3 regions of the Rhizobium sp. UGM030330-04 genome follow, and region 2 is predicted to be linked to each of the others. Evidence: predicted binding sites of a transcription regulator. Region 2 holds the regulator's gene; each other region holds the start of a gene.
The links. Region 2 encodes PhoB, which activates phosphate uptake and scavenging genes when phosphate is short. Its sites were predicted from a motif close to TGTCATNNANCTGTCAT; they were not measured.
Positions count from the first base shown of each region.

Region 1: the regulator PhoB is predicted to act here: its motif matches at 5,374-5,390, upstream of N434_RS08425 (LTA synthase family protein).
Region 3: the regulator PhoB is predicted to act here: its motif matches at 6,727-6,743, upstream of N434_RS14365 (alkaline phosphatase).

Region 1 is NZ_QKML01000004.1:276,718-286,485, reverse strand. It holds gene N434_RS08450 (DUF2865 domain-containing protein) at 1-528, shown strand, start outside; gene bluB (5,6-dimethylbenzimidazole synthase) at 799-1,515, opposite strand; cobalamin riboswitch at 1,613-1,794, opposite strand; gene N434_RS08440 (TolB family protein) at 1,867-2,697, opposite strand; gene N434_RS08435 (glyoxalase superfamily protein) at 2,889-3,266, shown strand; gene N434_RS08430 (NAD+ synthase) at 3,547-5,226, opposite strand; gene N434_RS08425 (LTA synthase family protein) at 5,450-7,390, shown strand; gene N434_RS08420 (DUF1003 domain-containing protein) at 7,505-8,038, shown strand; gene sthA (Si-specific NAD(P)(+) transhydrogenase) at 8,639-9,768, shown strand, end outside.
Region 2 is NZ_QKML01000001.1:222,542-232,309, forward strand. It holds gene argF (ornithine carbamoyltransferase) at 1-168, opposite strand, end outside; gene N434_RS01110 (aspartate aminotransferase family protein) at 223-1,422, opposite strand; gene N434_RS01120 (GcrA family cell cycle regulator) at 1,854-2,387, shown strand; gene phoB (phosphate regulon transcriptional regulator PhoB) at 2,684-3,367, opposite strand; gene phoU (phosphate signaling complex protein PhoU) at 3,398-4,123, opposite strand; gene pstB (phosphate ABC transporter ATP-binding protein PstB) at 4,221-5,036, opposite strand; gene pstA (phosphate ABC transporter permease PstA) at 5,051-6,370, opposite strand; gene pstC (phosphate ABC transporter permease subunit PstC) at 6,367-7,851, opposite strand; gene N434_RS01150 (substrate-binding domain-containing protein) at 8,124-9,158, opposite strand; gene phoR (phosphate regulon sensor histidine kinase PhoR) at 9,354-9,768, opposite strand, start outside.
Region 3 is NZ_QKML01000008.1:208,219-217,986, forward strand. It holds gene N434_RS14340 (NAD(P)-dependent alcohol dehydrogenase) at 84-1,136, opposite strand; gene N434_RS14345 (DUF1801 domain-containing protein) at 1,491-1,949, opposite strand; gene N434_RS14350 (ABC transporter permease) at 2,213-3,658, opposite strand; gene N434_RS14355 (ABC transporter ATP-binding protein) at 3,655-4,344, opposite strand; gene N434_RS14360 (hypothetical protein) at 4,348-4,812, opposite strand; gene N434_RS14365 (alkaline phosphatase) at 4,922-6,676, opposite strand; gene N434_RS14370 (TetR/AcrR family transcriptional regulator) at 6,850-7,443, opposite strand; gene N434_RS14375 (MFS transporter) at 7,565-8,791, shown strand; gene N434_RS14380 (hypothetical protein) at 9,204-9,509, shown strand; gene N434_RS14385 (Lrp/AsnC family transcriptional regulator) at 9,693-9,768, opposite strand, start outside.

The DNA.
Region 1 (9,768 bases), on a different contig from region 2:
CGCACCTGCGACGGCTCGTTTTTCCCGATCGCCTCCAACGCTTCGCCGCTCGATTTCCGCGCCCAGGCGGAGCAGTGCCAGAAAATGTGCCCGGGCACACAGACCGAGCTTTATTTTCACTCCATGACGGATCAGGAAACCGCCGACATGGTCTCCGCCGAAACCGGCAAACCCTACAAGGACCTGCCAACCGCCTTTGCCTACAGGAACGCCTCGGCAAAGGCGCCGGGCTGCGCCTGCAATATGGCCGCCTATCACGAGGACATGCAGAAGCAGGAAGAGGCCGCCCGGCCGGAATCCGAAAAGCCCTATTCCGGCATCACCAGAATTCCATCACCGCAAGGTGACAAGCCCCGGAAACCCGCTGAACAGCAGGCCGCAAAGCCGCCGGAGCAACCCGTTCCTGAACGCGACTATGATCCGAACGACACCAGGGTGCGCGTCATCGGCCCGAAATTCCTGCCTGACCAGACGGGCCGGATCGACCTGAAGAACCCGGCTCTGAAAGGCATTCAGCCACAGCAGTGAAATCTCTTCCGCCCGCGCAACGGGGCGAGCGCCCACCCCTTGTTTCTTCTCCCCGAGGGGGAGAAGTCCGCTGCAGCGGAATGAGGGAGCGAGGGTAGAGATATACCGAGAGCTAGCCCCCTCATCCGACCCTTCGGGCCACCTTCTCCCCGGCCGGGGAGAAGAAACGCGCGGCCGCTGCTGCGTCAAAAAGCAGCGTTTCCTCTCCTCCGCCATCATGCCCAAACGTGCGTTGTGAAACGAGAGGCGACGCTATGCGCATCACATTTCTTACCGCCCACCCCAGCGGTTGCGAAACACCAGTTCCTCCAGCGGCACACGCTGGCGCCAGCCCTTCACCGCCAGTTCCGGTTCGGTATAAAGTTCGTTGACCCGGCCAAGGCACAGCCAGGCGACAATTTCGATATGCTCGGGAATATCGAGAATGGCGCGAATATCGCTGTCGTGGAAAATACTGACCCAGCCGACGCCGACGCCTTCGGCGCGGGCGGCGAGCCAGAGGTTCTGGATGGCGCAGACGGTGGAATAGACATCCGTGCGCGGATTGTGGGTGCGCCCCAGCACCACTTTACCGCCGCGTGTGGGATCGCAGGTGACGCAGATGCTGAGCGGCGCCTTGCGGATGCCTTCGAGCTTGAGACTGCGATAAAGCGCCTGCCGCTCGCCCGCAAACATCGCCGCCGCCTCCTCATTGGCCCGGCTGAAGGCCACAAAGGCGGCCTGGCGCACGGCGCCATCGGTGACGAGCGTGAAATTCCACGGCTGCATGAAACCGACAGAGGGAGCCGAATGCGCCGCCTTCAGGAGACGCTCGACAAGCTCATCCGGCAGCGGATCAGGCAGGAACTGGTCGCGCACATCGCGGCGTGTCTCGATGGCGCGGTAGATCGCCTCCCGCTCCGCACCGGAGAACGGCTGGGCGGGCGAAAGCGCATGATCGAATGGGCTGGCTTGCAATGGATTACCAGCGGACGGGTCGGTCGGCATCGTTTAACCCCAACAATGCGGGCGCGCGGATGCCGAAACCATGCCGGTTTTCGCATGCACGACGCGCCTCTTCAGCAACCTGCCGCCGTCCGCGCGGTTCGGTCTATCCTGTCAGGCCGGTCTTCTGACTCGGCTTCATCCGCCCTCTTCGCCTTCCCGAATGACTTCAGTGGCTTGTGAAAAGAGCATCCGCCTCACAGCGCTGGGCACGTTCCGGTCTTTCACCGGATTCCCGATTCTCCCGCCACAAGGGCGGGCACCTGACGAGGAAACTTATGATCAAGAAGACTTGCGAATGCAAGTATCGCTAAGGCGGTGCGGCAATGTGACCTTGACGAAACCGCAATCACATTACCCCACTGGGAAATAACGCACATAAGCGAACTCATCACCGTCCGGCGACCAGTTGGGCGAGTTCATCGTGCCCTGGCCGCCGAAAAGCGCAAACAGCGTTTCGACATTACCGCCATCCATATCCATCAGCCGCACGCGCACATCGAGATCACGCGGATGGTCGAAAACGTCGCCGTCATAGGAGACGAACACCACCTTGTCACCTTTGGGAGACGGGTGCGGAAACCAGTCACCATAGGAACTGTCGGTAATGCGCTCCACAGCGGAGCCATCCACCCGCACCCGCCAGATCTGCATCAGTCCGGTGCGGCTGGAATTGAAATAGACCCACGCACCATCGGGCGAATAATCCGGCCCGTCGTTGCGGCCCTCGCCATGGGTCAGGCGCGTCTCGATACCGCTGTCGATATCCATGGAATAGATGTCGAAGACCTGATCGCGAATGCCGCAATAGGCGAAACTCTTGCCGTTCGGCGCCCAGCCATGCCAGTAGGAAGGAAGGTTTTTCGTCATCAGCCTTGGCGCACCGCCCGCCGATGGCAGAAGATAAATGGCGCTCTTGCCGAATTCCACCTTGTCGGAAATGGCATAAAGCGAACCATCAGGCGAAATGCCGTGGTCGTTGTTGCATTGCGTCGCAAAACCGGTATCGACCTTCTCCGGTGAAGCATCACCGGATGGAGACAGGCGATAGAGCAACCCCTCGCTGTTCAACAGCAGATATTTGCCATCCGGCGACCAGTTCGGCGCTTCGAACAGCTCCGGCGTCTGCCACACCACCCGCATCTGCCGGGTGCGGATGTTGAAGATTTCGATGGAACTGCGCATGCTGCCTCCCGGGGCTGTCGATAGTCTGGACGAACCCTTGGCAGACGCAGACATTCCGTTTGCTTTCGCCGCCATGGTGATTATGATCCTATGGCCGCAGGCACCGTCCTGCAAATTCAAATCGGAAAAAACGCCAGCGTTCCGGCACCGCCCGTAACCCTTCCCGTTTCTCCCAGATCCGAGGTTCCGCGATGAATACCATCGCCGATCACGGCATCCGCTTCGGGCGGATCGCCGCAATGCTTCCTGTCAAGAATATCGAAAAGGCCCATGACTTTTATGTCGGTGTGCTGGGCTTCACAAAAACCTTCGAAAACGGCAACCCCGTCGGCTTCATGATCCTCAAACAGGGCAATGCCGAATTGCACCTGACATTGCAGCCCACCCACAAGGCAGCGCCCTTCAACGTGGCGCATATGCTGGTCAGCGATGTCGATACGCTGCATGAGATTTGCAAAAGCCATGGGCTGCGCATCATCAAGGCCCTGCAGGACAAGGATTATGGCCTCAGGGCCTTCGTGTTTGAAGATCCTGACGGCAACCGCATCGATGTGGGGCAGGTTATTTGAGGTGAGTGAAGAGTGGCGCGGGGTTTTCTCTGCGCCATTCATGAACCCCCATCGTGGACCGAGCGCATGCCGCTTGTTTCTTCTCCCCGATGGGGAGAAGGTCGCGGCAGCGGGATGAGGGGGCAAGGATCGTGAGGTACGGCAACGTTGCCCCCTCATCCGACCCTTCGGGCCACCTTCTCCCCAGCGGGGAGAAGAAACTTGCCGCGCCGCCTTACAGACAATTACTCTGGATGACACAGGACCGGCGTTAAAGGCCCCCTTCCGGAAACCGCCTTAATCACCGATCCCGGAACCGGTTGGTGATCGGATAACGCCGGTCACGCCCAAAGTTCTTCTTGGTGATCTTCACACCCGGAGCCGATTGCCGGCGCTTGTATTCGGCGAGATAGAGCAGATGCTCCACCCGGTGCACGGTTGCCACATCATGGCCTCGCGCCAGAATTTCCTCGACCGACATTTCCTTCTCGACAAGGCATTCCAGAATATCGTCCAGCACCGGATAAGGCGGCAGCGAATCCTGGTCGGTCTGGTTGGGTCGCAATTCGGCCGATGGCGCCTTGGAAATGATATTGGCGGGGATGACCTCGCCGGAAGGGCCGAGCGCGCCCGGCGGCACATGGGCGTTGCGCCAGCTGGAAATGGCATAGACCTGCATCTTGTAGAGGTCCTTGATGGGGTTGAAACCACCATTCATGTCGCCATAAAGCGTGGCGTAACCCACCGACATTTCCGACTTGTTGCCCGTCGTCACCACCATCGAGCCGAACTTGTTCGAGACGGCCATCAAAATGGTGCCGCGCGTGCGGCTTTGCAGGTTTTCCTCGGTAATGCCCTCTTCCGTACCCTCGAAGAGATCGGAAAGCGCCGAAAGGAAACCCTCCACCGGCTCGACGATCGGCACGATATCGTACCGGCAGCCCAGCGCTTTCGCGCAATCGGCGGCGTCTTTCAGCGATTCTTCCGAGGTATAACGATAGGGCAGCATGATGCAGCGCACCCGCTCCTCGCCCAGCGCGTCAACGGCAAGTGCGGCGCAAATCGCCGAATCGATGCCGCCGGAAAGGCCGAGAACCACGCTCTTGAAGCCGTTCTTGTTGACGTAGTCGCGAAAGCCCAGCATGCAGGCACGGTAATCCGCCTCCTCGCCTTCGGGAATTTTCGAGAAAGGTCCGCTTTCGCAGCGCCAGCCTTCTTCCGTGCGCTTCCAGTCGGTAACGGCAAGCGTGGCCTCGAACTGGCTCATCTGGAAGGCAAGCGTCCTGTCGGCATTGAAGGCGAAGCTTGCGCCGTCAAACACCAACTCGTCCTGCCCGCCCAGCTGGTTGGCGAAAACCAGCGGCAGGCCGCTCTCGATCACCTGCCTGAGCGCCACCTGATGGCGCACATCCAGCTTGCCGCGATAATAGGGCGAACCGTTCGGCACCAGCAGGATTTCCGCTCCGCTTTCGGCCAGCGTCTCGCACACGCCCATGTCATTCCAGATTTCCTCGCAGATCGGAATGCCGATCCGCACACCGCGGAAATTATAGGGGCCGGAAATCGAACCTTCGGCGAAAACCCGCTTCTCGTCGAACTCGCCGTAATTGGGCAGGTCGATCTTGTCGCGCAGCGCAATGATCTTGCCGCCATCCAGAAGCGCCACCGAATTGTGCCGGCCCGTCTCGCCCTGGCGTGGAAAACCGATGACGACACCCGGCCCGCCATCGGCGGTGTCCGCTGCCAGTTCTTCCACAGCCTTAAGGCAGGCCTTCAGGAAAGCCGGCTTCAGCACCAGATCCTCAGGCGGATAGCCTGAAATGAACAGCTCGGTCAGAAGCAGAAGATCGGCACCCTGCGTTGCCGCATCGGCCCTTGCCTCACGCGCCCTGACGAGATTGCCCGCCACGTCGCCAACGGTGGGATTGAACTGCCCGACGGCAATCCGGAGATGGTTCTGGATATCGTGTCTGTCGCTCATGGTTTTTCAATACCGCGCCCGTGGCCGCTCCGCAACGCGACAATTGCATGGCGACGCCCGTTACGCATGGCCAGCGGGCGTTCACGCTAAGGTTATCGCCGCACCGGTCAGGTTGCGCAAAGTTCATGTCGCGTTCATCGCGCTTATGTGACAGTTACATGACACTTTTGCGACACCCCGATTCACCTCCCCGGATCGGTCGTGCCGCCTGCAATACCGGAGTATGGGTTTGAGACATTCGGCGCCAAAAACAACGGCTTCCGAAAAGGCTGGTTTCGTCTTTTCGCCTGCATGGACAAGGAGCCTTTCGAAGCTTTCGGGCACGGCCTATACGCTTGCCAATCTGACGGTCGCCTCCATCGTGCTCGTCGTGGCACTGGAATGGATCGCCCGCGGTTCGCTCCATGACATCGGTGCTTTCCTCACCTCCGCCGCCCGCCCCGGCATGACCACCATCGCCGCCGTGCTTGCCCTTCTCGTGGCGCTGGATGCACTTCTTGGCAGGCGTTACCTGTCCCTGATCCTGATTGCGCCGCTCTGCGCGCTGACGGGACTGATTTCCGCGCAGAAACAGACCTATCTCTCCGATCCGCTTTATCCCTCCGACCTGCTGTTCGGCCGCCAAATTCTCGAGCTTTTGCCCACGATGCTCAAGGCGCAGCCGCTGACGGCGGTGCTGGTGGCCCTCGGCATCTGCGCCACCATCGCGGCACTTGTGGCGCTGTGGCTGCTGGCACGCCGCCATTCGCCCGTCCTGCGCTGGCGCGAGCGCGTCGCGGGACTGGCACTGGCGCTGCCGCTTCTTGCCGGCCTCGCCTCGCTGATGGATTATTCGCATTATTCCTGGGTGCGCGATCGCCTCAACATCATTCCGATGATGTGGGACCAGCAGGAAAACTACCGTCATAACGGCTTCCTGATGGCCTTCGCCTTCAATATTCCCATGGCCAATGTCTCGGCACCGCAGGGTTACGGTGAAAACAGCATTGCCGATCTCACATCCAAACCCGCCTCTTTCGCCGCCAACAAGGGCGATTACCCTGACGTCATCATGCTGATGAGCGAATCGCTGTGGGACCCGACCCGGCTTGAAAACGTGAAGCTCTCGGCAGACCCAATGCCAACCATCCGCGCCAAGCAGTCCGGCAACGTGTTTTCGCCCGAGTTCGGCGGCATGACGGCGAATGTGGAATTCGAGGCGCTGACCGGCTTTTCCAACGCCTTCCTGCCCTATGGCAGCATTCCCTATCAGCAATATATCCGCCGCCCCGTGCCCTCGCTCGCCAGCTTCTTCCGCGGTGAAGGTTATTCGGCCATCGCCATGCACCCGTTCCAGGAATGGTTCTGGAACCGCAAGCAGGTCTACAAAAATTTTGGTTTCGAGGAATTCCGCTCCGAAGAGACGCTGCCGGAGATGGAAAAGCGCGGCAACTTCGCCTCGGACGATGCGCTGATGGACGAGATCATGGCGACGGCCGACAAGGCGCAGAACCCACTCTTCCTCTTCGCCGTCACCCTGCAGGGACATGGGCCTTACGAGGCGACCCGTTACGCCGAAAACACCATCGGCGTCGAAGGCGATCTCTCCGCCTCGGCCTCGCAGGCGCTCTCCACCTATTCGCAAGGGGTCGTGGAAGCCGATGATGCGCTTTTGAAAATGATGCGCTGGGCAAAGAAGCGCGACCGGGAAACCATCATCGTCCTCTTCGGCGACCACCTGCCGCCGCTTGGCCAGGCCTTCGTGGAAAGCGGTTATATGCCGGGCATGGTGGCCAGCCGCCGTGCGCCGCTTGACGTGATGAAGAAGGAACACGAGACGCCGCTCGTCGTCTGGTCCTCGAAAAAGGGCGTGCGCAAGAATATCGGCACCATCAGCCCGGCGCTTTTGCCCTATCACGTGCTGAAGACCGCCGGCTTCTCCGATCCCTTCTATACCGGCACGCTCGGCGAGGTGCAGCAGGCCTTTTCCGTCATCGACCGGCATATGCTGGTGGCAACCGATGGCAAGGCCCTGCCCGACTGGTCTATCGCCCCCAACGCCGTTCCCGACGTGGTGCGCGATTACCGCCTGCTGCAGTTCGACATGATGTTCGGCCAGCAATATGGGCGCGAGCGTTTCTTCCCCGGTTTCAACTGGCTGCACGAGGGCACACCGGCCGTCTGACGGTTTTTGGCGGGCACGCCTGAACCGCATGGCGGCGGAAATCGTTTGAATTCCGCCACCATGCGGGTTTATCTCGCAAAACGTGCAGGCACCCACCAAAACCGGAGACACACCGTGTCAGATATCTCCGACTATATCGTTTCGCATTTCAAGCGCTCTTCCCGCGAAATCGGTGAGGTGGAGCGGCGCATTCTGGAGCTGTCACACCAGAAGAAGCTGGTTTCGAGCGACATCAATGCGGAATTTTCCGCCGGCGCCAGTGTCGGTGACAGGCTGGCGGACAATATCGCCAAGGTCGGCGGCTCCTGGGGGTTCATCCTCGGCTTCTGTTTTTTCCTGATCTTCTGGGCGATCATCAACACCATCATCCTGACAACTGGCGCCTTCGACCCCTACCCCTTCATCTTCCTCAACCTGCTGCTTTCCATGCTGGCGGCCATTCAGGCGCCGATCATCATGATGTCGCAGAACCGGCAGGCCGCCCGCGACCGTTTCGAGGCCGCCAAGGATTATGAGGTGAACCTGAAGGCCGAGCTGGAAGTGCTGTCGCTGCATGAAAAGATCGATGTGAAGGTGCTGGCCGAACTGGCGGCACTGAGACAGGATCTCGCCGCGCTGCACCACCACGTCACCCGCAGGGACGGCTGACGCTCCCGGCAGCATCGTCCCCGCTTTTCCCCGCCCCTTCCTGCCCTGCTATAGTGACCGCAGTCCCGCCGGGTGGACGCCAGACGTGGCGAAGACCGAGGGACGGTCCTGATGATGGGAACGCTGACAACGTTCGTGGTGGCAGGACCATTTCGCAGCAGGCGGTGCACCGCCCTTGCGGAATACGGCATTCTGGAAAGGCCCGGCTGCGCAACGCATCCGACCCACACCAGCCCCAACCAAAGCGCAGCCGGGCAATCGCCCGACACACCCTGACCATCCCCCGTTCGGCAGCGCCGTGCGGGATGAAGCTGTTGGGTTTTTGGCACATGTTCAGGGAAAGTGAGCGGAGGTGCGTGGGGCTTACCCCCCTCTGCCCCTCCATGAATCGCACAACCGCCTGAAACCTCACCCCCAGTTACGAATCCGTCAGAATCTTGCGCTACAGATTGACGCAGGCGTTTGTTGCATTGCACTCTTGCGGGCAAGGCTGACGGGGAATCACTCCCCATCGTCAAAATGGCATCACGACCATTTCGCGGCGACGCCATGCCGGATGCGACATCCGGTCATCGCAATAATTCTGTTCCGGGGTTTTTCATGCACCAGTTCGATCTGATTGTTGTCGGCAGCGGTCCGGCGGGAAGACGGGCCGCCATTCAGGCCGCCAAGCTCGAAAAGAGGGTTCTGGTCATCGAGAAAGGCAGCCGTGTCGGCGGCGTTTCGGTGCACACCGGCACCATCCCATCAAAAACCCTGCGCGAAACGGCGCTCAACCTCACCGGCTGGCGCGAGCGCGGTTTTTATGGCCGCGCCTATCGCGTCAAGCAGGAGATCGACGCCGAGGATCTGCGCCGCCGCCTGCTCATCACGCTGGATCACGAGGTCGAGGTGCTGGAACACCAGTTCGCCCGCAACCGCGTGCAGCATATTCGCGGCACGGCAAGCTTCATCGACGCCAACACCATGAAAGTGGTGAAGAGTGACGGTGAGATCATGACCGTGACGGGCACCTCCATCCTGCTCACCATCGGCACCCGGCCCTACCGGCCGCCGCATATTCCCTTCGATGGCGAAGCGGTGCTCGATTCGGACGAGATTCTCGAGATCAAGGAATTGCCGCGCTCCATGGTCGTGGTCGGCGCCGGCGTCATCGGCATCGAATATGCGACGATCTTCAGCGCGCTCGACACGCAGGTGACGGTGGTGGAGCCGCGCGAAACCATGCTGGAATTCATCGACAAGGAAATCGTCGAGGATTTCACCTATCAGCTGCGCGACCGCAACATGAAGCTGATCTTCGGCCAGAAGGCGGAAAAGGTGGAACGCGACGAGAGCGGCAAATGCCTCGTCTCTCTCGGCAATGGCCGCGTGCTGAAGGCCGAGACGGTGCTGTTTGCCGCCGGCCGTGTCGGCGCCACCGATACGCTCAACCTTTCGGCCTGCGGGTTGGAAGCCGACAGCCGTGGCCGCCTGAAGGTCGATCCCGAAACCTTCCAGACCTCGGTGCCGAACATCTATGCCGCCGGCGACATCATCGGTTTCCCCAGCCTTGCCTCCACGTCAATGGAACAGGGCCGCATCGCCGCCCGCCATGCCGTCGGCGCACCGGCCGGCGAACCGCCGCAATTCTTCCCCTATGGCATCTATGCCGTGCCGGAAATCTCCACCTGCGGCCTGACGGAAGAGGAAGTCATCGAACGCGGCATTCCCTATGAATGCGGCATCGC
Region 2 (9,768 bases):
TCGGGTCGACGGCTTTTCGAAGATCATCGCCAGCATCTTGCCGGCAAGCGGCTTTTCAGCCGTGCCGGCCTTGGTGGCAATCTTGCGCGCGCGCGCATCATCAAGAATCGTCCGCAGATCCTCCGGACCGACGGCCGAAAGGTCGAGAAAATGTTTTGGTGAAGCCATTTCAAACTGTCCCATGCTTGCGAGCCTCCGACAGAGGCCCGCCCTAGATTGGTTTCAGGCGATTTTCGCCTGTTTCGCTGTGAGGGAAGCGGCAGCCGCTTCCACACGCGCCAGCCCTTCACGGGCCTCTTCAGCCGTGGTGACGAGCGGCGGCAGAAGGCGGATAACGTTGTCACCCGCCGGCACGCCAAGCAGGTGCTCCGCGCGCATGGCCTGCAGCAGTTCGCCCGAGGGCACCTTGGCCTTGATGCCGAGAAGCAGGCCTTCGCCACGGATTTCCTCGATCACGTCAGGATAACGATCCTTCAGCGAAGCCAGGCCCTGGCGGAAGACCAGCGCGACATCCCGGACCTTTTCCAGAAAGCCCTCGGAGAGAACGACGTCCAGCACGGCGTTGCCAACCGCCATGGCGAGCGGATTGCCGCCATAGGTGGTGCCATGCACACCGGCCGTCATGCCGGAAGCGGCCTCCGCCGTCGCCAGACACGCACCGAGCGGAAAACCGCCGCCGATACCCTTGGCAACCGCCATGATATCGGGCGCGACGCCCGTCTGTTCATAAGCAAACAGCTTGCCCGTGCGGCCAACGCCCGTCTGGACCTCATCGAAGATCAGCAGCAGACCGTGCTCGTCGCACAATCCGCGCAGGAGTTGCAGGAATTCCTTGCTGGGCGCGCGAATGCCGCCCTCGCCCTGAATGGGCTCGATCAAAAGCGCCGCCGTCTCGTCCGTGATGGCCGCCTTCAGCGCGTCGACATCGGCGAAGGGAACCTGATCGAAACCTTCAACCTTGGGGCCGAAACCTTCCAGATATTTCTGCTGGCCGCCGGCAGCGATGGTCGCCAGCGTGCGGCCATGGAAGGCGCCTTCGAAGGTGACGATACGGAATTTTTCCGGATGGCCCTTTGAATAATGATAACGGCGCGCGGTCTTGATGGCACATTCCAGCGCTTCCGCACCGGAATTGGTGAAGAAGACCTTGTCCGCGAACGTTGCTTCCGTCAGCCGCCTAGCGAGCTTTTCCTGCCCCGGCACTTCATAGAGGTTCGAAACATGCCAGACCTTCTCGGCCTGCGTCTTGATCGCCTCCACGAGATGCGGATGGGCGTGGCCCAGCGAGTTGACCGCGACGCCTGCCGCAAAATCCAGATATCGCTCGCCGCTTTCCGTGAACAGCCAGACGCCTTCGCCGCGCTCGAAACGCAGGGGGGCTCTTGCAAATGTATCGAACAATGGCGCGGCGGCTTCGGCCATGGCTGTATCACTCCTTGCGCGGATGCGCTGTCAGACGGTTGTCAATAGGCTTCGAGGGTTATCCCTCGCCTGAAAATCAAAAATGCCGCCTTGCGGCGGCAGGGGCACTATTGTCACTTCGCTTGCCGATGTCAACAAAAGTCCGCGTTTCCCGGGCTTCTCAAGCATTAGTATGTGGCCGCAGCCGAGCCCCAAGGTGTTGCCTTTCAGACTCAACTCGCCAGCAAGTTGGGGAAAACCGGAAAATCGATTCCAGATGATTCCCGCGACTCTTGCCACGGAGTCGGGCTGGCACTAGGTTAATCGCTAATTACTAGACTGCATTGCGGCGGAACTAGTCACCTAAAATCCGGCGGAAACCACGCTCGCGGCATGTCTCGCGAGACGGAGAGGGATTCTGTCGAAATATACGCGACAAGCGGAGAAGCGGCATGAACTGGACAGACGAGCGGGTCGAGAAACTCAAGAAATTGTGGGCCGAAGGACTGAGCGCCAGCCAGATAGCAGCACAGCTGGGCGGCGTCAGCCGCAACGCCGTGATCGGCAAGGTGCATCGCCTCAACCTGCCGGGACGCGTCAAGGCTGGCGGCCCGGTCACGTCGGCGCGCTCCGCGCCTAAGCGCACCGCCGCCCCTGCCCCGCGCGCAACGAATTTCGCGGCTCGCGTCAGCGCGGCACCGGCACGGGCTCTGAACCGCTCGAACGCGGCAACGGCTCTCCATGAGGAGATCGACATCGAGACCGCTGAAGTTCTCGATTACGCTCCCTCCAGAAACGTCGTTACGCCGATTTCCCGCCGCCTGACGCTGACGGAACTGACGGAGCGCACCTGCAAATGGCCGGTTGGCGATCCGCTGAAGGATGATTTCCATTTCTGCGGTTGTGAAGCGCTGGAATCTTCGCCCTATTGCAAGTTCCATGCGAAACTCGCCTACCAGCCGGTGAGCGAGCGCCGCAAGGCTTGAGTGTTGCGGCACGCATTCAGCACTCAAAAACTACGGGCCTTCGGGCCCGTTTTTTTATGGCAAAGGCAGGCCCGTTCCGGGGAGCGATGCACCAATGGAGTACCGGCCCTTTCCTCCATCGCCGTCAGACATCGCGCCACAATCCGGATATCAACCGGTCGTCGATCGTGCGCTCCGAAGATTGAGATGCCGCTTTCGAGAAAAGTCCAAAATCGAAAGGCCCGACACCGCAATGGTATCGGGCCTTTCAATTTTGGGCGAATGTATCCTGACCGAGGCCTTCAGTTCGGCTGCGGTCAGGCTTCCATGGAATATCCGGCACCGCGCACGGTGCGGATGACATCCTGCATATGCGAAAAATTGAGTGCCTTGCGCAGACGGCCGACATGCACGTCGACAGTGCGTTCATCGACATAGATATCGTGACCCCAGACGCCATCCAGCAGTTGCGAGCGGGAAAACACTCGGCCCGGAGAGGTCATCAGGAATTCCAGCAGGCGGAATTCCGTCGGGCCGAGGCGCACTTCGCGGCTTTTGCGATGAACGCGATGGGTTTCGCGATCCAGCTCAATATCGCCGCATTTCAGCACCGATGAGAGAACCTCGGGGCGAGCCCGACGCAGCATCGCCTTGACGCGGGCCATGAGCTCCGGCGTCGAGAACGGCTTCACGACATAATCGTCCGCACCGGTGGCAAGACCGCGAACGCGCTCGCTTTCTTCACCGCGCGCCGTCAGCATGATGATGGGCAGCCGCTCGGTTTCCGGCCGCATTCTCAGCCGCCGGCACAGTTCGATGCCGGAAACCCCGGGCAGCATCCAATCCAGGATGAGCAGATCAGGAATACGTTCCTGCAGCCGGATTTCCGCTTCGTCTCCACGGGGTATCGTGTCGACGTCGTATCCCTCAGCCTCGAGATTGTAACGAAGCAGGACGCTCAGCGCTTCCTCGTCTTCCACAACTGCAATCTTGGGCACCATATACTAACTCCACAAGCTTCTGCTTGTCTGTTACTCGGTCACCGAACCGAGCGTGTTGGAACTGTCGTCCTTCGGACGCTCTCCCTCCGGCTGACTGCCGGTGGTCATGTAATAAATCGTCTCGGCGATATTGGTGGCATGGTCGCCGATACGCTCGATGTTCTTGGCGCAGAACAGGAGATGCGTGCAGGTGGTGATGTTGCGCGGATCTTCCATCATGTAGGTCAGAAGCTCGCGGAAGAGCGACGTATACATGGCGTCGATTTCTTCATCACGCTCGCGAATGGCATTGGCCTTCTCGGCGGAACGTGTCGAATAGACGTCGAGCACTTCCTTGAGCTGCACCAGCGCCAGTTCGGACAGGTGTTCGATGCCGCGAGCAAGCTTGCGCGGCACGCCGGTGCCGGCAACCGCGATCACCCGCTTGGCGGTGTTCTTGCCGAGGTCGCCAACACGCTCGAGATCACCGGCGATACGCAGGGTGCCGATGATTTCGCGAAGATCGGCCGCAACGGGCTGTCTTCTGGCGATGGTGACGATGGCCTTGTCGCCGATCTCACGCTCGGAATGGTCGAGGATCGTGTCATCGGAAATGACTTTCTGCGCCAGGGCAGCATCGGAATTGACGAGCGCGCGCACCGCATCTGCGCACATCTGCTCGGCCAGACCGCCCATTTCGGCGATGCGGCGGGTCAGGAACTTCAATTCCTCGTCATAGGCGGACAGAATATGCGAATGGGTCGTTGTCTGTGTCACGGTCTGATCCTCCGGCTTGGCCTTCATGCACGTGCACACCAGCGGGCACGGCAGAGGCACCAGTCTTGTTCGGTTTCGATAAAGCGCCGGCCGGAAATCAGCCGAAGCGGCCCATGATGTAGTCCTGCGTGCGCTGGTCATCCGGATTGGTGAACATCTTGTCCGTTTCGTTTTCCTCGACAAGATGACCAAGGTGGAACATGGCTGTGCGCTGGGAAACACGCGCTGCCTGCTGCATGGAGTGCGTGACGATGACAATCGTATAGTTGGCGCGCAGTTCGTGGATGAGCTCCTCGACCTTGGCGGTCGCGATCGGATCGAGCGCCGAGCAGGGCTCGTCCATCAGGATCACTTCCGGGCTGACGGCAACCGCGCGTGCGATGCAAAGGCGCTGCTGCTGGCCACCGGAAAGGCCGGTGCCGGACTCCTGGAGACGATCCTTGACCTCGTTCCACAGGCCGGCCTTCTGCAGGCTGTGTTCGACGATCTGATCCATATCCGCCTTGTTGCGGGCCAGACCATGGATGCGCGGGCCGTAGGAGATGTTCTCGTAAATCGACTTCGGAAACGGGTTCGGCTTCTGGAACACCATGCCGACGCGCGCGCGCAGCTCAACCACATCGATCGCCTGGTCGTAGATATCGTCGGTGTCGAGCGTGATCTTGCCAGTGACCCGGCAGCCATCGATCGTGTCGTTCATGCGATTGAGCGTCCGAAGGAATGTGGACTTGCCGCAACCGGACGGGCCGATCAGCGCGGTCACCGTGTTTTCGCGGACGTTGAGGTTCACGTCGTAAAGCGCACGCTTCTCGCCGTAATAAACCGAAACATCCTTGCCGATCATCTTGTATGAAACTTCATTCATTTTCTTGTCCAGCGCCTTTTCAACTGCTGCTTCCGACAACATGTTCATTGCTCAATCTCCCTCTACCAGCGCCGTTCAAAGCGGCGACGCAACAGGATTGCGCCAACATTCATGACGATGAGGAACAAAAGCAGGATGATGATAGCGCCAGATGTTCTTTCGACAAAGGCGCGTTCCGCTTCGTTCGCCCACATGTAAATCTGCACCGGCAGTGCCGTGGACGGATCCATCGGCGTTGTCGGGTAATTCGCAACGAATGCCACCATGCCGATCAAGAGCAGCGGCGCCGTTTCGCCCAGCGCGTGGGCGAGGCCGATGATGGTGCCGGTCAGAATGCCGGGCATGGCGAGCGGCAGGACGTGGTGGAAGATCGTCTGCATCTTTGAAGCGCCAAGGCCGAGCGCCGCCGCACGGATCGACGGCGGCACGGCTTTTAATGCCGCGCGCGTGGCGATGATGATCGTCGGCAGGGTCATCAGCGTCAGGACAAGGCCGCCGACCAGCGAGGCCGAACGGGGAAAGCCCATGAAGTTGATGAAGACGGAGAGGCCAAGCAGACCGTAAACGATGGAGGGAACAGCCGCGAGATTGTTGATGTTCACCTCGATGAGGTCCGTCAGACGGTTCTTCGGCGCGAACTCCTCGAGATAGATCGAGGCTGCGACACCGATCGGCAGCGACAACACCAGCACGATCAGCATCATGTAAAAGGAGCCGATCAGCGCCACGCCCACACCCGCCGCTTCCGGACGGCTCGAAGCGCCGTTGACGAAGATGCCGGTGTTGAAGTGCTTGCCGAGCTGGCCGCTTTCGGCGAGCTGGTTCATCCAGCCGAGCTGCTGGTTCGAGATACGGCGATTGGCTTCATCCGCCGTCAGGTCGACCTGGCCCTTGAAGGCGCTGTCGACGTCGCCCGACGCCAGAAGCGTGACGGTGCGCGTTGTGCCAATGACGGCGGGATCGGCGACGACGATGTCGCGAAGCTGCGTGCGCACGCTGTCCGAGATCAGGAGGTTGACGGCACGAAGACCGGCACGATCCGTCGGCGCAACACCAAGAACCTTGGCGACCGCATCACGGGCAATGACGGGATAATTCGCCGTCATCAGCTTCGCCGGGTTGGTGGCGCGCTCATTTTTCGGATCGATGATCTGTTCTGAGAACTCGACCGGAACGGTGATCATCGTCTGCTGGAAGGCGGTGTAACCCTTGGAGACCACCGAGAAAAGCAGCAGGAAGAGAAAGATGAGACCGAAGGAAATCGCTGCCATTCCGTAAGCACGGAAGCGACGTTCGGCGGCATAGCGGCGCTTGATGCCGATATCACGGCGGGTGGCCTTGTTGACGGCGGCGCCGGCTGCGGGAGAAACGATGTCGGTCATTCATATTGCTCCCGGTATTTGCGCACGATGTAAAGCGCGTAGATATTCAGGCAAAGCGTGATGGCGAAAAGCGTGATGCCGAGCGCGAAGGCAACCAGCGTCTGCGGCGAGGTGAATTCAAGGTCGCCGGTCAGCTGGCTGACGATCTTGACCGTCACCGTGGTCATCGGTTCGAACGGATTGAGCTGCAGGCGGGCTGCAACACCGGCGGCGAGAACCACGATCATGGTTTCGCCGATCGCACGCGATGCCGTCATCAGAACCGCGCCGACGATGCCGGGAAGAGCGGCGGGAACGATGACCTTCTTGATGGTTTCAGACCGCGTGGCGCCAAGGCCGAGCGAACCGTCGCGCAGCGAACGCGGCACGGCGGTGATGATATCGTCCGACAGCGACGAGACATAGGGGATCAGCATGATACCCATGACGAAGCCGGCGGTGATGACGCTCTGTGCCTGGATGAAATTGGCGTAGTTGCCCGTCGTGAGACCGCTGATCTGCGTGGAAATGTCTCTGAGGAAAGGCCCGACCGTCGTCAGCGCGAAGAAGCCGTAGACAATCGTGGGAATGCCCGCGAGCACCTCGAGCAACGGCTTCGCCACCGAGCGCAGCCGCGGCGAGGCGTATTCCGACATGTAGATCGCCGAAAACAGGCCGACCGGCACGGCAACCAGCATGGCGACGAAACCGATATAGAGCGTGCCGGCGAGAAGCGGGATCAGACCGAACTGGCCGGACGAGTCCGTTGCACCAGCCGCCGCAAAACGCGGATCCCACACCGTTCCAAAGAAGAACTGGTGCGCCGGAACCATGGTGAAGAACTGGATGGCTTCCGTCAGCATCGACAGGACGATACCGATCGTCGTCAGGATCGCGATGGACGAGGCGACGAGCAGCGAAGCGAGAATAACCCTCTCGACCTTGTTGCGCGCCCGGAAGCGCGGAGCAATCGAACGCAGCGCATAGGCGGCGCCTCCAAGCGCAGTCACCAGAACGATGGCGATCATGGCGATGCGGCTGGTGGAGGTCATGGCGTTCAGCGTATGGGCGGCATCGACCATGAAACGCTCAGGGTCGCCGGCGATCGCCACGCCCTTGGATGCCAGAAGCGGCCTTACCGCAGCCGTATCCGCATCGGCCTGTGCGGTTTCCTCCGCCGTCAGCCGCTGCAGGCCGCGGGCGATGGAGGTCACCATGCCATAGGTCAGGCTCTGCTGGGCTTCAGGCAGGGCGCGCACGTCTTCAGGAAAATTGCCGCGTACCGCCGAGGTGACGATCAGCGGGCTGACAATGAGCCAGGCACCGAGAATGAACGCCGCGGGCAAAACCGCCCAGACAACTGCATAAGAACCGTGATAACCGGCGCGGGAATGCATGCTGGCGGGGCGCCCGCCAGACAGGGCAACGGCACGGCGGCTACCGAGCAGATAACTGCCGATGCCGATCAGCGCCAGTATCAGCAAAAGGATCGATGTGTTCATTAGAGTTCCCTCGGCGTGCCTCAAGAGCACGGTGCGATATCGGGCAAATCAAAAAGTCATCAAAACGAGACCGCTGGACCATCCGGAGATGCTTGCCGTCTGACTGTATCAAAGTCTGGCAAGCGTCAAGGTTGATACATCCTATCCATCTGTAATCCATAAACAATCATGTGGACGGCGATGGATGGGAACTGTCAACCGGAGACAATCGCCGAAGCGGAAAGGCACCGGAGCGAAACGAGGGGCGCGGCAAGCCGCGCCCCTCATCCATATTACATCGTGGAGCCGGCGGCGAACTTCGCGCGGATTTCTTCGCGCTCTGCGTCCGGAGCAGCAACCAGGCCGTAGTTGGCGAGCGGGGAATCCGGGCCGATCATTTCGTCGGAAACGAAGAACTCGACATATTCCTTGAGGCCCGGGATAACGCCCAGGTGAGCCTTCTTCACGTAGAAGAACAGCGGGCGGGAAACCGGGTACTTGCCGCTGGCGACGGTTTCGGTGGACGGAGCAACGCCCGAAACAGTTGCAACCTTCAGACGGTCAGCGTTGTTTTCATAGAAAGCGAGGCCGAAAACGCCGAGACCGGTCTTGTTGGCGTCGATGCGGGCCAGCGTTTCCGTGTAGTCGCCGTCGATGTCAACCGCAGCACCGTCCTTACGGACAGCGATGCACTTTGCAGCAGCCTGCTTGGCATCGGTGACGATCTTCTTGATGGCGTCGGTGGCGCCGGCTTCCTTGCAGCCGTCAGCCATGATCTTTTCTTCGAAGACTTCGCGCGTGCCGTGCTTGGAACCCGGGATGTAAGCGGCGATCGCTACGTCAGGCAGTTCCTTGTTGATTTCCGACCACTTCTTGTAGGGGTTGGCAACGAGCTTGCCGTCCTTGACGATTTCAGCGGCCAGACCGAGGTAAAGATCCTTCGGCTCCAGCTTGAGGTCCTTGTTGGACGAGTCCATTGCGAAGACGATACCGTCGTAACCGATCTTCACTTCCTGAACGTCGGCAACGCCAGCTGCCTTGCAGGCGGCCAGTTCGTCGCTCTTGATCGCGCGCGAAGCATTGGCAATGTCGATGGTGCCTTCGCCGACGCCGGAGCAGAACGCCTTCAGACCGCCGCCCGTGCCGCCGGACTCAACGACCGGAGCCTTGAAGTTCGGGAAGGTTTCAGCAAAGGTTTCGGCAACGATCTTGGCGTAGGGCAGAACCGTGGAGGAACCGGCAACCTGGATCTGGTCGCGAGCAGCGGCGGCGCCAGCGAAGGCGACAGAAGCCACCAGAGCTGCTGCGGAAAATTTAACGAAGTTCATTTGTCTCTCCCGTCGTGGGCTTGTTTGTGGACGCAGCCGATAGCGGCATTCGCTCTAAGCATGCGCTCGGCGACCTTTTCTTAACCACCGTAGCCACATCCTTTTATGTCACTTCAGTGAAAGATTTGTGACAACCTAAATTATTGATTTAATGAATAAATTTTCACGAAATTACAGACAGGCGGATATTTCATGTCAGAATCTGACCGTGAAGTCGGTGCCATTGCCCAATTCCGATTTGATGATGAGCCGGGCGCGGTGCCTGGTGAGGATATGCTTGACGATGGCAAGCCCGAGACCCGTTCCCTTTTTGGAGCGGCTGTCGGCAACGCTGACGCGATAAAACCGCTCGGTCAGGCGTGGCACATGTTCGGCGGGAATGCCCGGCCCCTTGTCGATGACGCTCACTTCCACCGGCTTGCCGGGCTCGGCGCGCAGCCAGACATCGACGACCTTGCCCTCCTGGCCGTATTTGCAGGCATTTTCAACGAGATTCTGGAACACCTGCACCAGTTCGTCACGGTCACCCTGCACTTCCGCCGGCCGCTCGGGCAGATGCAGGGTGATTTCGACATCCAGCTCATTAGCGAGCGGCAGCAGCGCGTCGCGC
Region 3 (9,768 bases), on a different contig from region 2:
CCTGCCTGGTGCCGGCAGGCCGAACTCATACTTTTCCGCAGCATATCTGTCGCTTATGCATCAGCGGCCGGTTTACCCGCCACTTATTGCGGCATCACGATCTGCAGCTTCACATCCGTTTCCCGCGCCTCCACCGCACGGTCAAAACCGGCGATGCTGTCTTCGAAGGGAATTGTCGCGGAAATCAGTGGCTTAAGGTCGACTTTGCCGGATGCGATGAGGGCGACGGCCCGATCATAGACATTGGCGTAACGGAAAACCGTCTCCACCCGAAGCTCCTTGGCCTGCAGGCCGACAATATCGACCGGAACCGGATCGACCGGCATGCCGACAAGCACGATCGCGCCGCCGGGCCGCGCCAGCTTCGCCATGCCGAGCACGGCGGGTGCAGCCCCCGAGCATTCGAAGACGACATCGCAGCCCCAGCCATCTGTGGCGGCTGCCACGGCCTCGGCAAGATTGCGCTCGCGAATGTTGACGGTCTCGATACCGTCATAAGATGCGATAATATCGAGCTTCGGCTGGGCGAGATCGGCAACGATGACCTTCGCGCAACCGCCGGCAAGAGCCGCCAGCGCCACCATCATGCCGATCGGACCAGCACCCGTGACAACGGCGATATCACCGGGCTGGATGCGGGCTCTGAGTGCCGCCTGCATGCCGATGGCGAAGGGCTCGACCATGGCGCCTTCCGCGAAGGACACATTATCCGGCAGCTTGTAGGTGAAAGCGGCGGGGTGGATGACCTCCGGCGTCAGGCAGCCATGGATCGGCGGCGTCGCCCAGAAGCGAACGGCCGGATCGACGTTATAGATACCGAGCTTCGAAGCGCGCGACGTGGGATCAGGAATACCCGGCTCCATGCAGACGCGGTCTCCAGCCTTCAGATGGCTCACCTCGGCACCGGTTTCGATCACGGTTCCCGATGCCTCATGGCCCAGCACCATGGGGGCGTTGACGACAAAATGGCCGATCTTGCCATGGGTATAATAATGGACGTCGGAGCCGCAGATGCCGACCGTATGGGTGCGGATGCGCACATCCTTCGGTCCGAGTTCACCGGGCCCGAATTCGTTGGGAATGTCAAAATCCCTGAGCGAGAGTTTGCCTTTTTCTTCCAGCACCAGTGCTTTCATCTCATCCTCCATGGTTTGCGATACGCCTGGCAGCGAATTCACTGGGCATCGGACCGAAAAGTGTATTGCGGTTTTCAGAAAATCCGATGCTCAAGCAAAAACTTGGAACGGCGGGACCGATTCCGCTTTGTCTCCCGCCATTCCAAGCGTGATGGCGTGCAATTTCGGCAAAAGTAAACAGAAATCGGCCGGATCGGCCGGTTTTTCTTTGCGAAGGAAAAACTGTATCGAGGTGCCTGCAATTTCTCATCACTGGCGCGAGGTCACGGCCTTTCAGCAGAGGGACACAGGGCATGATTCGTCTGCCATTGCCGGAACCTTATTGTCCCCACAAGACCGGCGTACCAAGCCCTGCTAGAGCTTCTCGCCCGGCAGCCGGCTCGCCTGCTTCACCCAGTCGGCAAACTGCGCTTCATCGAAAATACCCTCGTGGATATCGAGGTAGCGAACCTTCGGATGTTTCGACGTGCCGGGCGGCAAAGGTTGCAAGGATGCGCCGTTAAGGAAGGTGACTTTGATATATCTGGTAAAGCAGTGGAGACTGAGGAACCAGATGTCATCCTCCATGCCGTAAAGGGGCGAGTTCCACTTCACCGCCTTGCGCACGCCGGGCACCAGGCTTTCAACCAGCGTGTCGATCCGCGCTCCGACCGGGCTTTTCCAGCCCGGCATGGCGGCAATATAGGCCTGCACGGGGGCATCGCCATACCCCTTGGCAATCTGTGGATTGCCGCCCGAAAGAAGCTTCGGTGCGGCGGCGGACGGCTCGGTGTCCACGATTTTTGCAGCTTTATCCGACTTCTTTTCGGCCATCCCGGTCTCCTCCCAGTATCATGCGGCTTCCTGGCATTTTCCCGAGCCGCGGTACAAGCCTGCCATAAAAAGCGACCACAGTAAAAAAACTATATTTTATGCACAGCCCTTGCTTCGCCCCCGGCGATGCATATCCGGGGGGTATCTGCGGAAAAAACCTCTATTTCGGCATGGCGACTGAAGCGCAGACACGACGGTACCGACCCGCCATGGCTGGCAGGCCAATTCCAGCCACAATGCGACGACAGTGCCCTATCGCGGCTTCAGGCGCGCAAGGCGGCTGCGGGAGACTGGCGATAGGCAAGGAGGGCCGGTATCGCGGCAAGAACGGCGGCAAAGCCCAGCAGGAAGAGCGCAAGACGCAAATCCTCGCCAGTGAAGCCGACGGGCAGGATCACGCCGCTTCTTGCGGTAAAAAGCTGCGCGCCGATATGGGCTGCACCCAACCCAACCAGAAAACCGATGCCGACACCAAGCGCCACCAGAAAGAAAAGCTCCAGCCAGACGATCGCGAAAACCGAGCCACGGGGCGCCCCGAATGCCCGCAATGCGCCGATCTGCCGACGCCGTTGCCCGATATGGATCACCGTGACCAGCATCAGCGCCGCCGCCACCAGCCCTTGCGAGCCGGCCGCGACCGCGCTCAGCACCGTCTTGGCGTCTCCAAGCGTGGCATAAAGACCGGTCAGCACTTCTCCCGGGAAAACACCAAGCGTATTGCCGCTGCGATATTCCTGTCGCAGGCGATAGGCATCGGCAATCGTCTTCGGCTTGACGAGAATGGCCGGCAGACCGGGTAAGCCTTCACCAAAAGCCTCCACGATCGGCGCATCGGGATCGATGCCGCCATGATGATCGGCCTCGGCATGGCCCGAAGAAGCATTGGAGGCAGGCACCTCATTTTGTCCCTGCTGCGCCCCGGTCTGGACAACGGCACGGTCGTGGCCCGCCTCCCCTTCGGAGTGCGTGTCGCCATCCTCGTGATGCTCCCCATCTTCATGGGCATGATCGTGGGCGTGATCGTGACCATCCGCTTGATGACCGCCGCCATCCGCATCCGCATGGTTTACACCTTCCGCCTCACCGTGATCATGACCATGGTCCTGGCCGAGACCATGGACGTGCCATACGGCCTGTATCGGCACGAGAATGGCACGATCCCAGGGGGTGCCGGTCGGCTGCAGCCTGCCGACAACCGTATAGGCTATTTCGGTGTGGGTATGACCGCCGGTTTCGGCGGTGCCATGCATCGGCTTGATCTCGGCGCCAAGGGACAGATTGACGGCGGCACCGAGGACGGCTTCGCCTTCCAGCGCGAACATCCTGCCCTCGGTAAAACCGGGTGTCGTGTTGCCGACAAGGCTCGTCGTCGTGCCGACGATGGGATAGCCGGAAAAGGAATCGCCGAAACCGACCGGCGCTGCCCAGGCAACGCGCGGATCAGCGGCAAGTCTGGTGAGGACGGCGCCATCCACAAGCGGCAGGGGTGCCGCCTGCAGGAAGATGGAAGAAAGGACCAGCTGGGTTTCACTGCCGGCCGCACCGACAACGAGATCGAATTTATCGGCAGCGCGGGCGCTGCCGAGACGCAGCGACCGTTCCTGCAGCGTGACCGCCACGCCGAGCGCAGTGGCCAGCGCAACCAGCAGAACCACGACGGCCCCGCCCAGCCACAGGCGACGCAGGTCGGCAAGGATGAAACCGATCATGCCGCGATCTCCTTCCGCTCGGTATCGGCAACGATACGGCCGCCACTCAGGGTCAGACGCCGGTCGAGACGGCCGATAAGATGCTGGTCATGGCTGGCGACAATCAGGGTGCTGCCGGTGTCGGTGGCGACAGATAGAAGCAGGTCGCCGACGGCTTCCCCGCTTTCGAGATCAAGGCTCGCGGTCGGTTCGTCGGCAATGATCACCCCGGGGCTGCGCAGCAGCGCGCGGGCGATGGCAACCCGCTGCATTTCACCGCGTGACATGGTCTCGACGTGCTGACCGGGACGCTTGAGACCGACGGTTGCAAACAGGGATTGCGCACGTTTTATGAGGTCTGCATTTGCCACGCGCGACAGGCGGGCCGGCAGCAGGATATTGTCCAGCGCGGAAAGGCCAGGAAAAAGATGAAACTCCTGCATGACGAGGCCGATATTGGCGGCACGCCAGCGATCGCGACGGCTCTCGGACAAATCGGCGATATTCTCGCTCCCCCACACGACACGGCCAACCGCGACGTGCTCAAGGCCGGCGATAATATTGATGAGGGTGCTCTTGCCCGAGCCGGAACCGCCCGTCAGCGCCACACGGCTTCCGGCAGCGATTTCCAGGCGGTCGAGAACGAGAACCGGGGCCGCCAGACCGGGAAAGGACACGGCAAGATTTTCTATCTTCAGAGGCAGCATGTCTCAAACCGTCGCGTATTCTGCCTGGCGGATGCGCAGCAGGCTGACGAAGCCGGTATCCGGATCTGTCCAGGAACCCGTTTCCAGCGTGCCGCGCACTTCAATCGTCTGGCTGGGCTGGGTAAAGGTCTGTTTCTCACCGAGATAGACAACGACGATATTGTCCGGCCAGTCGGAATCGGTGGAGCAGAACGGGCAGATCGACATCGGGATTTCGGTCAGAACGAAAAACTGCGCTTCGGCCTTCAGCGGCGGCGCCATGAAGCCGCGCATGGCGACCTCCTTGCCGTTCAGCTGCTTGACCTTCTCGGAAAACTCCAGCCCGAGCACGCTGACCTTGCCATAAAGTTCATCAAAGGTGAGGTCGCTTTTCGCCTGCGCGCGCGTGCCGACGGCCAGCAGCGGCAGACCGGCAATGAGACCCAGGGTCTGGCGACGGCTGAACCACGCCTGATCAGGCTTGCCCATGACCATTCTCCTTTTTGAAAGGCCTCACATCGTCAGCCATGGCCGGCAATGCGAGGCCGGAAACCGGCAGGGACACACCGCAACAGTGCGCCCCTGCCCCGTTCAGTTATTAGTTGGTCTGCTTTGCGCCGAGCGCGAGGGCTTCTGCGAGACCCTTATAGACATCGCTCTGTTCCATGTAGCCGCGGAAACCTTCGGCGCCCGGACCTTCAGCCTGCAGCACAACATCATCGACCGCATGGACGCCACTGTCCGAGCTCTTCGGAATGATACCGGTGACGAGAACGGCACCGGGAACATCCTTGTACTGTTCGTTGGCGATATATTCCTTCTTTTCGTTCTGGATGGCCGGTGCGAAGGGGCCGTCGAGCTTCGGACGGAAGGTTTCGTAGTGATCCGGGCCGTTATTGGCGTTCAGGAACAGGCGACGCGAGACATCGACCCTGTCCGGATAGCCATCGCCGTCCTTGTCTTCATAGTTCGGGAAGCCGGCTTCGGCATAGGTGCCGACCTTTTCGCGCATGTCCGTGCCGGGCTTATCGTCATCAACGGTGCCGATGATGGAAACACCATGGGTATGGTCACCGGTGACGATGATCAGCGTATCGGGATTCTTGGCCGCAAATTCGCGGGCAACGCCGATGGCCTTGTCGAATTCGATCGTGTCGACCACGGCGCGGTCCCAGTCGAGCGGGTGGGACATCTTGTCGACGTTGGCCGCTTCGACCATCAGGAAGAAACCGTCCGGGTTCTTCGACAGGCTGTCGAGCGCAACCTTAGTCATTTCAACGAGACCCGGCTGATCCGGGAACTTGCCCGTGGTGCCCTTCTTCAGGAACTCGCGGTCCAGCGTGGTGTCCATGTTGCCGGTGTGGAACAGGCCGAGGATCTTGCCGGTATTGGTACCGGCAGCCGTTGCGAGTTCAGCCTTGCTGGTCGCCAGCGTATAGCCTGCTTCCTTGAACAGGGCGATATAGTCCTTGTCGTCCTTGCGCTTGGAACCGGCGGTGGACTGCGGCAGGAAATAAGCGGAACCGCCGCCGAGAAGCACATCCGGCTTCACGTCGAACAGCATGCCATTGATTTCAGCCTTGTCGCCACGCTTGCGGGTGTGGGCAACGACGGCAGCCGGTGTCGCATCCTGCACTTCGGCGGTGGAGATGATGCCGATCGACTTCTTGGTCTGACGGCGCAGGGCTTCGGCAAGCGTTTCCACCTTGGGATCGTCCAGCGAGGCCGGGGTACGGTCGGCATAAACGCCGATGGCGTTCACGGCGGTCTTGTGACCGGTCATATAGGCCGACATGGTGTTGGCGCTGTCGGTGGCGACGGCATCGGTGGCGGACGTGCCGATAAAGGCGACCGGCGGCACATCGTCCATGTTGAGACGGCCATTGGCCTTGCCCTGTGTCATGCCCTTGGACATGATGCGGGCGGCCGTGCGATGGGCAACCGACAGACCGTCGGCGATCAGGAAGATGACATTCTTGGCCTTCGCCTGGTCGGGCGTGCCATAGACGGTCCAGGTCACGCTCCTGGTTTCGGAACCGGCCGAAACTTCAACCTTGTAGTCACCGGCATCGGCAAGCGAAACGCCACGCAGGATGACGGCCGAGCCAAGAACCTTGTCCTTGTTCTTTTCTTCGGCAACGAACTCGGCATCCTTGCCGAGCAGAGCCTTGTAATCCTGGCCGTTGACGGTGATCTTGACGTCTTCCGGCTTTACGACAGTGTCGAATTCAGCCTTGAAATCAAACGGTGAGCCGGTCAGGATCGTAGCACGATCAAGCGGATAGACCTCGGCAGCCTGAGCGGCGCCGGCAAGAACGGTCGTAGCGACCAAAGCAGCAACAATTTTGCGCATATTCCCCTCGCAAGACATGTGAAAACCACAGCCTCTCCTAGACCCGCCACATGACAGTTGCATGACTTGCAGACGACCATATCCTGAAAGCGGGCAGCGACGGGAACCCGCCACGGCGCATGCGAGACGCCGATCCCCACCGGCCGAAATATGCCGGCTTCAGCGAAACCGGGTCAGCCTTTCTTGATGCGCAACCCTTCCAGCAAGGTGCGGAAACTCCCGACGGCCCGTTTCGAGGTCATCTCGGGGTCGTCGGAATTCGCGATCCACTGGGCGGCGCTGCTGCTCGCCGCGTTAATGAAACGGGCGCATGCTTCCGGATCGATATCGGCGATCGTGCCTTCCTGCCTGAGCGCCTCAAGGCTTCGCGCAACGGCCGAGATGCAGCCATTGGCATTCGGCCAGCGGGAGGGATCGCCGAGCACCGCCGGTCCGTCGCGGAACATGATCCGCTGGATTTCCGGCTCGAGGGCCATGCGGACATAACCGACATTTTCATCAACGAAACCGTCCCACCGGGTTGCGGCCCTTGAGGAAATCTCACAGAGTCTTTTCGTCATCTCCGCGTCGATTTCGGCCACGACCGCCAGCAGCAGGCCCTTTTTATCACCAAAATGGTGATAAAGCGCACCACGGGTCAGCCCCGCCTCGGCCGTAAAATCGTCCATCGACGCTTCGGCATAACCGATGCTGCCAAATGCCTTGCGGCCGGCGGCCAGAAGCTTCGCCCGTGTCTCGGCGATCATTTCACTGCGGGGTTTGCGCATTTTTTCTCCGTCGTCCACATACGTTGCGTATATTAGTTGACATACGCCACGTATGCAATTATCTCATTCACATACGCCACGTATGTGTGTGGTGGATACTCCCTGAACAAGGTGCATCCCGATGTCTAATCCATACAGAGAAATTTTCAGCGCTCCAGGCGCGAAAGGCTTTTCCGCCGCGGGCTTCTTCGCCCGCCTGCCGATTGCGATGGCGCCGATCGGCATCGTTGCCATGCTTTCCCAGACCCATGGCGAATATTGGCTTGCCGGTGCCGTCTCGGCGACTTTCGCGCTGACCAACGCCGCCGCGGCACCCCAGATTTCCCGTCTGGTGGATCGCAGGGGCCAGAGCAAGGTGCTCATCCCGGCCACCATCATATCGGTCCTCGCCTTTATGGTCTTGATCGTGGCCACGAACCAGAAATGGCCGGTCTGGACCCTGTTCCTCTCGGCCTTCCTTGCCGCCGCCATGCCGAGCATTCCCGCCATGATGCGCGCACGCTGGACGGAAATCTTCCGTGACCGGCCCGAGCTGAATACGGCTTTTGCCTTTGAATCCGCTGCGGACGAGCTTGTTTACATCGCCGGCGCCTCGCTTTCCGTCGGCCTCGCGGTCTCCCTCTTTCCGGAAGCCGGCATGATGATCAGCACGGCCTCGCTCGCGCTCGGCACCTTTGCCTTCCTGCTGCAACGGTCGACCGAACCCAAGGTACGCCCGGCTGAAAGCGGCCGGCGGCAGCATTCGGCGATCCGGCTGCGGCCGGTCCAGATCATCACGCTCGCCCTGATCTTCGTAGGCTCGACCTTCGCCACGGCCGAGGTCAGCGCCGTCGCGATCACCAAGGAACTCGGCCAGCCGGAGGCCGCCAGCCTCGTCATCGGTGTCTATGCCATCGGTTCCTTCGTCGTCGGCCTGCTTCTGGGCGCAATCAACCCGAAAATGCCGCTGCAGCGGCAATTGCTGATCGCCGTCAGCGTCCTTGCCCTTACCGCTCTGCCGCTCCTCTTTGCCACCACAACGGTTGCCCTGCTCGCCTTCGCCGTTTTCCTCAGCGGCATTGCGATCTCTCCCATCTTCATCACCGCTTTCGGCCTCATCGAGCGTCGTGTGCCGGAATCGATGCTGACGGAAGGTGTGACCTGGGTGATGACCGGCATCGGTATCGGCATGGCGCTGGGTGCCTTCGTCTCCGGCTGGGTGATCGACAATTTCGGTCCCACCAACGGCTTCTGGATGTCCGTCGCCGCAAGCCTTTCGACGGTGGCCATCATCGGTTTCGGCCAACGCAGCCTTTCTGGAGAGCAGAGACTTTCCGGCACAAAATCCGTGGCGCAGCCCGCCGAATAATACCCACCGGAGCCAGCCCCGTCGCCACATCCCGCGATCGGGCTGGCCCCGTTTCATCTTCACGGGTTGAGATCGCGTGCCGCCGCAGCCTTGCCAAGCAGCGGCGGCATCAACGCCAAATCGGCCGTCGCGGATCGCAGACCGCACGCAGACAGGAGCCTCTGGACCCGCAGATATCAGGGCGGGCGATCACCTCGGGTCAGGGATCATGGGCGATGAGCCGGGTGTGATTGAAATGCCGAAAATGGTCTGACAGACGGGGCGTTTTCCGGCGGAAGTCCGTGTCCCGTTCTCCAGACACGGGAAATACGTCCCTTCGATCCGCAATGGCCTTCACAGTCGATAAAGGAGGTTGCACAAAGCCGGATTGACCGTTTTAGTGGCGAGGCAGCCACGGACGGGGAGGAAAATGATGGACGGACTAAACCGCTGGCGTCACATGACAAGTGCGCCTAAAAACGGCAATCGGATTCTTGTAACGATCCGCTCGTCAGAGCAGGGGCCAGCCGAAGTGGACCTTGCATACTGGTCGAAGGGCGATCAATTCGGTCCGGAAGGCTGGCGCGCCTCGGATTCCTCTCCTGGTCGGATTGTTGAATATACCGAAGCGGAATTGAAGTGTTGGATGCCGGTACCTTCGGCCAATGACAATGGCCTCTCAATGCCCTTTCCCTGGGAGGGAGAGGATGAACGCGAACTCGACGGCTCAGGAATATGACCGGTACACGGTTATATTCCGACCCTTCCGCCGGTTAGATCGCCGCCACTCCATGCTCAAGCCGGGCAGGCCGCGCAAATCCTTGCGCTGAGCGGCCGGCGCGGCCCCGATCAATCAGGACATGCCGACGCGGCGATCCACCGCTGCGGCGTCGGTCTTGCGCGACCGTTGATCTGCAGCCGGTCAATTGTCGATGGGAAAGGCGAAGCCAGCCTTCACGCGATCCATGACAACCATTGTCTTGAACCCCTTGATATCG